DNA from 2 places in the Thioalkalivibrio sulfidiphilus HL-EbGr7 genome. Region 1 is predicted to be linked to the other one. Evidence: predicted binding sites of a transcription regulator. Region 1 holds the regulator's gene; the other holds the start of a gene.
The links. The regulator FNR, encoded in region 1, switches genes on or off when oxygen is low (the NO sensors DNR and NnrR bind a similar motif). The targets are predictions, from matches to a motif close to TTGATNTANATCAA.
Positions count from the first base shown of each region.

Region 2: TGR7_RS16975 (DUF3149 domain-containing protein) is a predicted target of FNR. The motif match lies at 1,781-1,794, and genes of this name have one in related genera.

Region 1 is NC_011901.1:229,799-234,217, forward strand. Features, by position in the region: gene dtd (D-aminoacyl-tRNA deacylase) at 1-156, shown strand, start outside; gene TGR7_RS01040 (ammonium transporter) at 426-1,745, shown strand; gene TGR7_RS01045 (hypothetical protein) at 1,751-2,407, shown strand; gene fnr (fumarate/nitrate reduction transcriptional regulator Fnr) at 2,495-3,259, opposite strand; gene hisB (imidazoleglycerol-phosphate dehydratase HisB) at 3,429-4,022, shown strand; gene hisH (imidazole glycerol phosphate synthase subunit HisH) at 4,058-4,419, shown strand, end outside.
Region 2 is NC_011901.1:680,235-684,653, forward strand. Features, by position in the region: gene TGR7_RS03205 (inositol monophosphatase family protein) at 1-577, shown strand, start outside; gene TGR7_RS03210 (arginyltransferase) at 763-1,479, opposite strand; gene TGR7_RS16975 (DUF3149 domain-containing protein) at 1,600-1,710, opposite strand; gene metH (methionine synthase) at 1,908-4,419, shown strand, end outside.

The DNA of each region.
Region 1 (4,419 bases):
CCCGGGCTCGGCAGGGCGCTGTTCGATCACCTGGTGTCCCTGGCCTGTTCGGTTCACACGCCCGTGGCCACGGGATGCTTCGGTGCCCACATGGCGGTGAGCCTGGTCAACGACGGCCCGGTCACCTTCTGGCTGGAAGTGCCGCCGCCCAGATAACGGACAATTCAGAATTCAAGATTCAAAATTCAAAATTCAAGATTCAAAGGAAACGTCACCCCCTTTGAATTTTGAATTTTGAATTTTGAATCTCGATCTCCCTGCGGCACCGACCCGGTGCGCCTGCCCCGCCCTGGTGCGCGGACGGTCGGATCTATCGTGCCCAGGCGCCATTCATCACACGACATCCGCCGCCGGTCATGGATCTGTCCTCTGGCATGGGCCTTGCTCATTCACAGGCAAGGCCCAGCAAGAGGACGAGAGATTCCATGACCCTGCCCCGATCCCGTTTCACCCCCCTGATGCTCATCACAGCCCTGTGCCTGTTCCCGGCCGTCACCCAGGCCGCGGAGTCCGGGCCGCCGGACTGGCTGCCCGCCCTGGACACGGTCTGGCTGGCGGTGGCCGCCGCCCTGGTGTTCTTCATGCAGGCGGGTTTCGCCCTGCTGGAGAGCGGCATGTCCCGGGCCAAGAACGCCGTCAACGTGGTGATGAAGAACTACGTGGACGTGTGCCTGGGGAGCCTGGCCTTCTGGCTGGTGGGTTACGGGCTGATGTTCGGCTTCAACCCCACCGGTTGGTTCGGCCAGTCCCATTTCGCCCTGATCGGCGCCGAGAACGGCGACTACATGGCCCTGCTGTTCCAGACCATGTTCGCCGCCACCGCCGTGACCATCGCCAGCGGTGCCATGGCCGAGCGCACCCGCTACCAGGCCTACCTGCTGGGTGCGGTGCTGATCACCGCCATCATCTATCCCGTGTACGGCAGCTGGGCCTGGGGCGGCGCCCACGGCGGCGAGGGCTGGCTGGCCAGCCTCGGTTTCATCGACTTCGCCGGCTCCACGGTGGTGCATTCCATCGGAGGCTGGGTGGCCCTGGCGGGTGTGCTGGTGCTGGGGCCGCGCCTGGGGCGTTTCGGCCCCAACGGCGAGCGCCGGCCCATCCATGGCCACAACCTCACCCAGGTGGCCCTGGGCGGCTTCATCCTCTGGGTGGGCTGGTTCGGCTTCAACGGTGGCAGCACCGGCGGCGCCGATGTTTCCATCGGCCTGATCAACCTCAACACCCACCTCTCGGCGGCAGCGGGCGCCGCCGGCGCACTGATCCTGCTGGCCATCCTGCGACAGCCGGTGCTGCTTACCACCACGGTGAATGCCTCCATCGGTGGCCTGGTGGGCATCACCGCCGGCGCCGCCACCATGGACCCGCACTTCGCCGTGGTCACCGGCCTGGTCTCGGGCATGATCGTGGTGGCGGGCACGCGCCTGCTGGAGTCCCTGGGCCTGGACGACGTGGTGGGCGCGGTCTCGGCCCACGGCCTGGCCGGCGCCTGGGGCACCCTGGCGGCGGGCCTGTTCCTGGCCGGCGACCTGTTCAACCCCATGCAGGTGGCGGTGCAGTTGATCGGCATCCTGGCCGGCTTCCTGTGGGCCTTCCCCATGGCCCTGCTGATGTACTTCCTGATCGACCGCACCGTGGGCCTGCGCGCCTCCACGGTGGACGAGCAGCGGGGTCTCGACTTCAGCGAGCACTACGAGATCGGCTATCCGGAGTTCCAGGCCGATGTCCTGCACAAGGGCAAGGGGTGAGCGTCATGGCCGTGGACAGCAGGGAATTGCGTCGCCGCCGCCGCGCCATCTACACCGGACTGTGCTCCCTCATGGACGAGGCCGCCGCCCGTGAGGGGCTGGGCCTCTGGGAGCGGGAGTTCTCGGACAAGCCCGTCTATGCCCTGCACGACTTCCTGGCGCGCATCTGCCGGCAGGCCGGGCAGGAGGCGCGGCGCGGCGAACTGCACCGGGCCCTGGTACGCGCCCTGTCCCTGGACGAAGCGGACCTGGCCCCGGACCCGGGTCCCTCGGACCGGGGTGCCGTCCCGGCGGCCAGTGCCTCACCGCCCCCGCCAGCGGGGGCCATGACCGTGTTCGAGTCCATGTACGGCACGATCATGGAGGGGCTCGTGCAGCGGCAGGTGGAGACCGGGGTGCGGGTGCGGGTGCTGCAGCGCCTTGTGGGCCTGGGTCTGCCGGCGGGCCTGCGCGGGCAGGTGACCGACTGGATCACGGGGGAGGCGTCCCAGCTGCCGCAGGCCGTGGGCCTGGAGGGCCTGCGCGGCCTGTTGCACCTGACCTACGTGGCCGCCTGCGAGGAAGTGGGGCCCGTGAGCGCGGACAGGCTGCTGGCGGAGGCGGTCAGGGTGACGGAGAAGCTGGGTGAGGCGGAGGTGTTTTCGCCGAGAGCGCTGCTTTGAAGGCAATTCAAAATTCAAGATTCAAAATTCAAAGGGGGAGGTGACCTTTTCTTTGAATTTTGAATCTTGAACTTTGAATTGCCCCTATCAGCCTCCCCGGCCGCCTTTTTCAAGGGTTTCAGGGCCGTGGGCGCCGGCCATCTGGTGCATGCCTTCCATGTCGATCAGCTGCACCAGCTTGCGGTTGACCTCCAGCAGGCCGAGCTGCTGGAAGCGGGTGAACAGCCGGCTGACCGTCTCCACCGCCAGGCCCAGGTAGTTGGCGATGTCGTTGCGGGACATGGTCAGGTTGAATTCCTGGCGGGAGAAGCCCCGTTCGCCGAAGCGCTTGGACAGGCTCAGCAGGAAGGCGGCCAGGCGCGCCTCCGAGGACTTCTTGCCCAGGAGGGTCATCAGGTGTTCGTCGAACTGGATCTCCCGGCTCATGATGCGGAACAACTGACGTTGCAGGCCTGGCACCTGGCCGGCCAGGTCCTCGAGCCTGTCGTAGGGGATCTCGCACACGGAGGTGGTTTCCAGGGCCCGGGCGGTGCAGGGGTGGATGCCGTCGCTGATGGCATCCAGACCCAGGAGTTCGCCGGGCAGGTGGAAGCCGGTGACCTGTTCCAGGCCGTCGTCGCTGATGGAGGAGGTCTTCACGGAGCCGGCACGCACCGCGTACAGGGCCTGCATGCGGTCGCCGGGGCGGTACAGGTACTCGCCCCGCTGCAGAGGCCGGCGGCGGTTGATGATGCGCTCCAGCGCGTCCAGTTCCTGGTCACTGACCCCCATGGGGATGCACAGGTCGTGGAGGCTGCAGTTGCTGCAGGCCTTTTTCAGGCCATGCAGATCGATGATATTGGACGTGGGCATGCGTGGTTCCCGTGGTGAGGAGGTGTCCCTGTACCTACCTTAACGCTCAAGATACCCGAAGGCTTCGCGGCCCTACAAGCAGCACGCCACTGCAAGCCGGACGGCGCGTGCCAGGGCCAACGGCTGTGATATGATCGCAGGTCGATCAATCCGCGGATTTATTGCACCCATGTCCGAGCGTATCGCCGAAGTCTCCCGGGACACCCTGGAAACCCAGATCCGGGTCCGTATCAACCTGGATGGTCAGGGCAAGGGCCAGTTCGACACCGGCCTGCCGTTCCTGGACCACATGCTCGACCAGGTGGCCCGGCACGGCGTGGTGGACCTGGAGATCGTTGCCAAGGGCGACCTGCATATCGACGCCCACCACACGGTGGAGGACATCGGCATCACCCTGGGCCAGGCCATGGCCAGGGCCCTGGGCGACAAGAAGGGCATCCGCCGCTACGGCCATGCCTACGTGCCCCTGGACGAGGCCCTGTCCCGGGTGGTGGTGGACTTCTCCGGCCGTCCCGGCCTGGAGTACCACGTGGACTACCCCCGGGCACGCATCGGCGACTTCGACGTGGACCTGTTCGGCGAGTTCTTCCAGGGCTTCGTCAACCACGCCGCCGTGACCCTGCACATCGACAACCTGCGCGGGCGCAACGCCCACCACGTGGCGGAGACCATCTTCAAGGCCTTCGGCCGTGCCCTGCGCATGGCCGCCGAACCGGACCCGCGCATGCAGGGCACCACCCCCTCCACCAAGGGCTCCCTGTAGGCCGCGACACCCGCATCCCGAGCAAGGCAGCGATCATGAACACCGTGGCAGTGGTCGATTACGGCATGGGCAACCTGCGCTCCGTGGTCAAGGCCCTGGAGCACGAGGCTCCGGCGGGCACCCGCGTGCTGCTCACCGACAGCCCCGGGGTCATCGCCGCCGCCGAGCGGGTGGTGTTCCCCGGCCAGGGCGCCGCCCGGGACTGCATGGCCGCGCTCACCGCCCGGGGCCTCGATGCCGTGCTGCGCCAGGCGGCCGCCAGCCGCCCGTTTCTGGGTATCTGCATGGGCATGCAGGTGCTGGTGGACTATAGTGAAGAGAACGGCGGCACCCCCTGCCTGGGCATCCTGCCCGGCAAGGTGCGGTTTTTCGGAACGGATCTGCGGGACGCCGGCAG
Region 2 (4,419 bases), 450 kb from region 1:
CGAGGAGACCGGGCACAGTACCGGCAGCGCCCCCTATACCTGGCTGATCGATCCCATCGACGGCACCAAGAGCTTCGTGCGGCACTACCCGTTCTTCTCCACCCAGATCGCCCTGATGCACACGCGGGAACTGGTCATGGGGGTCTCCAGCGCGCCGGAGTTCGAGGAGATCGCCTACGCGGAGAAGGGTCTCGGCGCCTACCTGGACGACAAGCCCATCCGGGTCAGCCAGGTGGAGGATTTCGCTGCTGCCACCCTGTCACTGGGCAACATCAAGACCCTGGCTGGCAGTGATCGCTGGGAGGCCCTCGGTAGCCTGGTGCGCCAGGTGAACCGCACCCGCGGCTACGGGGATTTCTACCACTACCACCTGCTGGCCTCGGGTCGCATCGACCTGGTGGTGGAGTCCGACGTGAACATCCTGGACATCGCCGCCCTGGCGGTGATCGTGCGCGAGGCCGGCGGCGTGTTCACCGATCTGGACGGCCGCGAACTGACCCTCGAGACCACCAGCGTGCTCGCCGCCGCCACCCCGGCGCTGCATGCCAGGGCGCTGGATCTGCTGAAAGGTTCGTGAAATCTGAACCTCTGCCGCACAGACTGCGGAGGCGCGGAGAAAAAAGAACAGTTTTGACAGGATTAACATGATTAACAGGATTAAAGACTCAATCAGTAATGATTGGATTTCAGTTCTTGAATCTTGTTAATCATGTTAATCCTGTCGTTTTTCCAGCTTTTCTCTGCGCCTCTGCGGCAAAGCCCTTAAATCCCGGCCAACTCAACCCAGACCCCGTCCCGCAGCCCCTGCGCCGGCCGAAAGGACGCCTTGTAGGCCATCTTCTCGCTGCCGGCGATCCAGTAGCCCAGGTACACGTAGGGCAGGCCCAGGCGTTGGGCCTCGTGGATCAGCCACAGCACCGCCAGGGTGCCGGGGCTGCGGACGGCATCCTCGGGGTCGAAGAAGGTGTAGACCGCCGACAGGCCGTCCGGCAGCCGGTCCACCACCGCCACGCACACCAGCCGCTGGCCGGCCCGGAATTCCACCAGGTCCGTGTCCGACCAGTCCGAGTCGATGAAGCGCCAGTAGTCCGTGGGGCTGGGGTCATCCATGCCGCCGCCCGGGTGGCGGGTGTCCACGTAGCGCCGGTAGAGCTCGAAGTGCTCCTCCCGGGGCGAGGCCTTGATCACGTGCACCGAGAGATCCCTGTTGCGCCGCCAGACCCGCCGCTGGTTGCGGTTGGGTTGGAAGCCATCCACGGGCACGCGCAGGGGTATGCAGGCCCGGCAATCGGGACATTGATGGCGGTAGACATGCCGGCCGCTGCGGCGAAAGCCATGGCGGGCCAGCCGCCCGTAGAGGGCCACGTCCATGTCCGCCCGGGGGTCGGCGAACACGCTGACCATCTTGCGGCCGGGCAGATAGGGGCAGGGGTCCGGGGGCGTGGCGTAAAAGTGCAGGGTGGATGCCTGGGGGCGCATCCGGTAAGGATAATTCAAAATTCAAAATTCAAAATTCAAAATTCAAAATTCAAAATTCAAAGGGAAATGCCTTTGCCGCTCTCCCTTTGAATTTTGAATCTTGAATGTTGAATCGCGCCCTTACGGCGCGTAACGCACGAAGTGGTAGACCAGGTAGCCGCCCACGCCGCACAGCAGGGCCAGGGTGATGATGCTGAGCAGGGCCACGGGGCTTGCGAGTACGAGTTCCATGGTGGGTCTCCTCGGGTTGTCGTTGAAGGCTCGAATGGCCTCAGACTACCGTCGGCCAGAGACCCCGATACTGACCGATGTCAAGTTCGCTGCAGGTCCCGGGTGGGCTGGCTTTTCCGGGGGTATTGGCAGGGCTGGACCGCCGGTCATGGTAAAATCGCCGGCTTTGAGAAATTCAACCCGGTGGTTTTCATCCCATGACTGACGATCGCACACGCCTGCTCGAGACCCATATCAAGGAGCGCATCCTGATCCTGGACGGCGCCATGGGGACCATGATCCAGGGCTACGGGCTCGGCGAGGCCGACTACCGGGGCGAGCGCTTCGCCGACTGGCAGATCGACCTCAAGGGCAACAACGACCTGCTGGCGCTCACCCGCCCGGAGATCATCGCCGAGATCCACGGCCAGTACCTGGAGGCCGGCGCGGACATCCTGGAGACCAACACCTTCAACGCCACCACCATCGCCATGGCCGACTACGCCATGGAGGAACTGGTGCCCGAGATCAACCGGGAGGCGGCGCGCCTGGCCCGGCGGGTGGCCGATGAATGGACCGCGAAGACCCCGGACAGGCCCCGCTTCGTGGCCGGGGTGCTGGGCCCCACCAACCGCACCGCCAGCATCTCCCCGGACGTGAACGACCCGGGTTTCCGCAATGTGGACTTCGATCAGCTGGTGGCCGCCTACCGGCAGGCCGCCGAGGCGCTCATCGAAGGCGGCGCCGACCTGCTGCTCATCGAGACGGTGTTCGACACCCTCAATGCCAAGGCGGCGGTGTTCGCCGTGGAGAGCCTGTTCGACGAGACCGGCCGGCGCCTGCCGGTGATGATCTCCGGCACCATCACCGACGCCTCCGGGCGCACCCTCTCGGGCCAGACGGCCGAGGCCTTCTGGAACAGCCTGCGCCATGCGCGGCCCTTCTCCTTCGGCCTGAACTGCGCCCTGGGCCCCAGGGAACTGCGTGCCCACGTGGAGGAGATCTCCCGCATCGCCAACACCCATGTCTCCGCCCATCCCAATGCGGGCCTGCCCAACGAGTTCGGTGGCTACGACCTGAGCCCTGCGGACATGGCGGTGCACATCCGCGAGTGGGCCGAGAGCGGCTTTCTCAACATCGTCGGCGGCTGCTGCGGCACCACACCGGCCCACATCCGTGCCATCGCCGAGGCGGTGGCGGATCTCCCGCCGCGCAGCATCCCCAAACGGGAACCGGCCTGCCGCCTGTCGGGGCTCGAGCCCTGCAACATCACCGAGGACTCCCTGTTCGTCAACGTGGGCGAGCGCACCAACGTCACCGGCAGCGCGCGCTTCAAGCGCCTGATCAAGGACGGCGACTATGAGACCGCCCTGGAGGTGGCCGCCAGCCAGGTGGAGAACGGCGCCCAGATCATCGACGTGAACATGGACGAGGGTATGCTGGATTCGAAGGCCGCCATGGTGCGCTTCCTGAACCTCATGGCCGCCGAGCCGGACATCTCCCGGGTGCCGGTGATGATCGACTCCTCCAAGTGGGAGGTGATCGAGGCGGGTCTGAAGTGCATCCAGGGCAAGGGCGTGGTGAACTCCATCTCGCTGAAGGAAGGCGAGGCCACCTTCATCGAGCACGCCAAGCTGGTGCGCCGCTACGGCGCCGCGGTGATCGTCATGGCCTTCGACGAGCAGGGCCAGGCGGACACCCAGGCGCGCAAGGTGGAGATCTGCGAGCGCGCCTACCGCATCCTCACCGAGCAGGTGTGCTTCCCGGCGGAAGACATCATCTTCGACCCCAACATCTTCGCCATCGCCACGGGTATCGAGGAACACAACAATTACGGTGTGGACTTCATCGAGGCCACCCGCGAGATCAAGAAGCGTCTGCCCCATGCCCTGGTCTCCGGGGGCGTGTCCAACGTGTCCTTCTCCTTCCGCGGCAACGAGCCGGTGCGCGAGGCCATCCACGCGGTGTTCCTGTACCACGCCATCCACGCGGGTATGGACATGGGCATCGTCAACGCCGGGCAGCTGGCGGTCTACGACGAGATCGACAGGGAACTGCGCGAACTGGTGGAGGACGTGGTGCTCAACCGCCGCCCGGATGCCACCGAGCGCCTGCTGGAGGCTGCCGAGCGCTATCGCGGCGAGGGCGGCGAGGCCAAGAAGGAAGACCTGGAGTGGCGCAAGCTGCCGGTGGCCAAGCGTCTGGAGCATGCCCTGGTGAAGGGCATCGACGCCTTCGTGGTGGAGGACACCGAGGAGGCCCGCCAGGGCGTGGATCACCCCATCCACGTGATCGAAGGCCCGCTCATGGACGGCATGAACGTGGTGGGCGACCTGTTCGGCGACGGCAAGATGTTCCTGCCCCAGGTGGTGAAGTCCGCGCGGGTCATGAAGAAGGCGGTGGCCCACCTGATCCCGTTCATCGAGGCGCTCAAGCAGGAGGGCGACCGGCCCAACGGCAAGGTGCTCATGGCCACCGTGAAGGGCGACGTGCACGACATCGGCAAGAACATCGTGGGCGTGGTGCTCCAGTGCAACAACTTCGAGGTCATCGATCTCGGCGTGATGGTGCCCGCCCAGAAGATCCTGGACACCGCCGTGGAGCAGGACGTGGACGTGATCGGTCTCTCCGGCCTGATCACGCCGTCCCTGGAGGAGATGGCCCACATGGCCAAGGAGATGCAGCGCCTGGGCATGAAGCTGCCGCTGCTGATCGGCGGCGCCACCACCT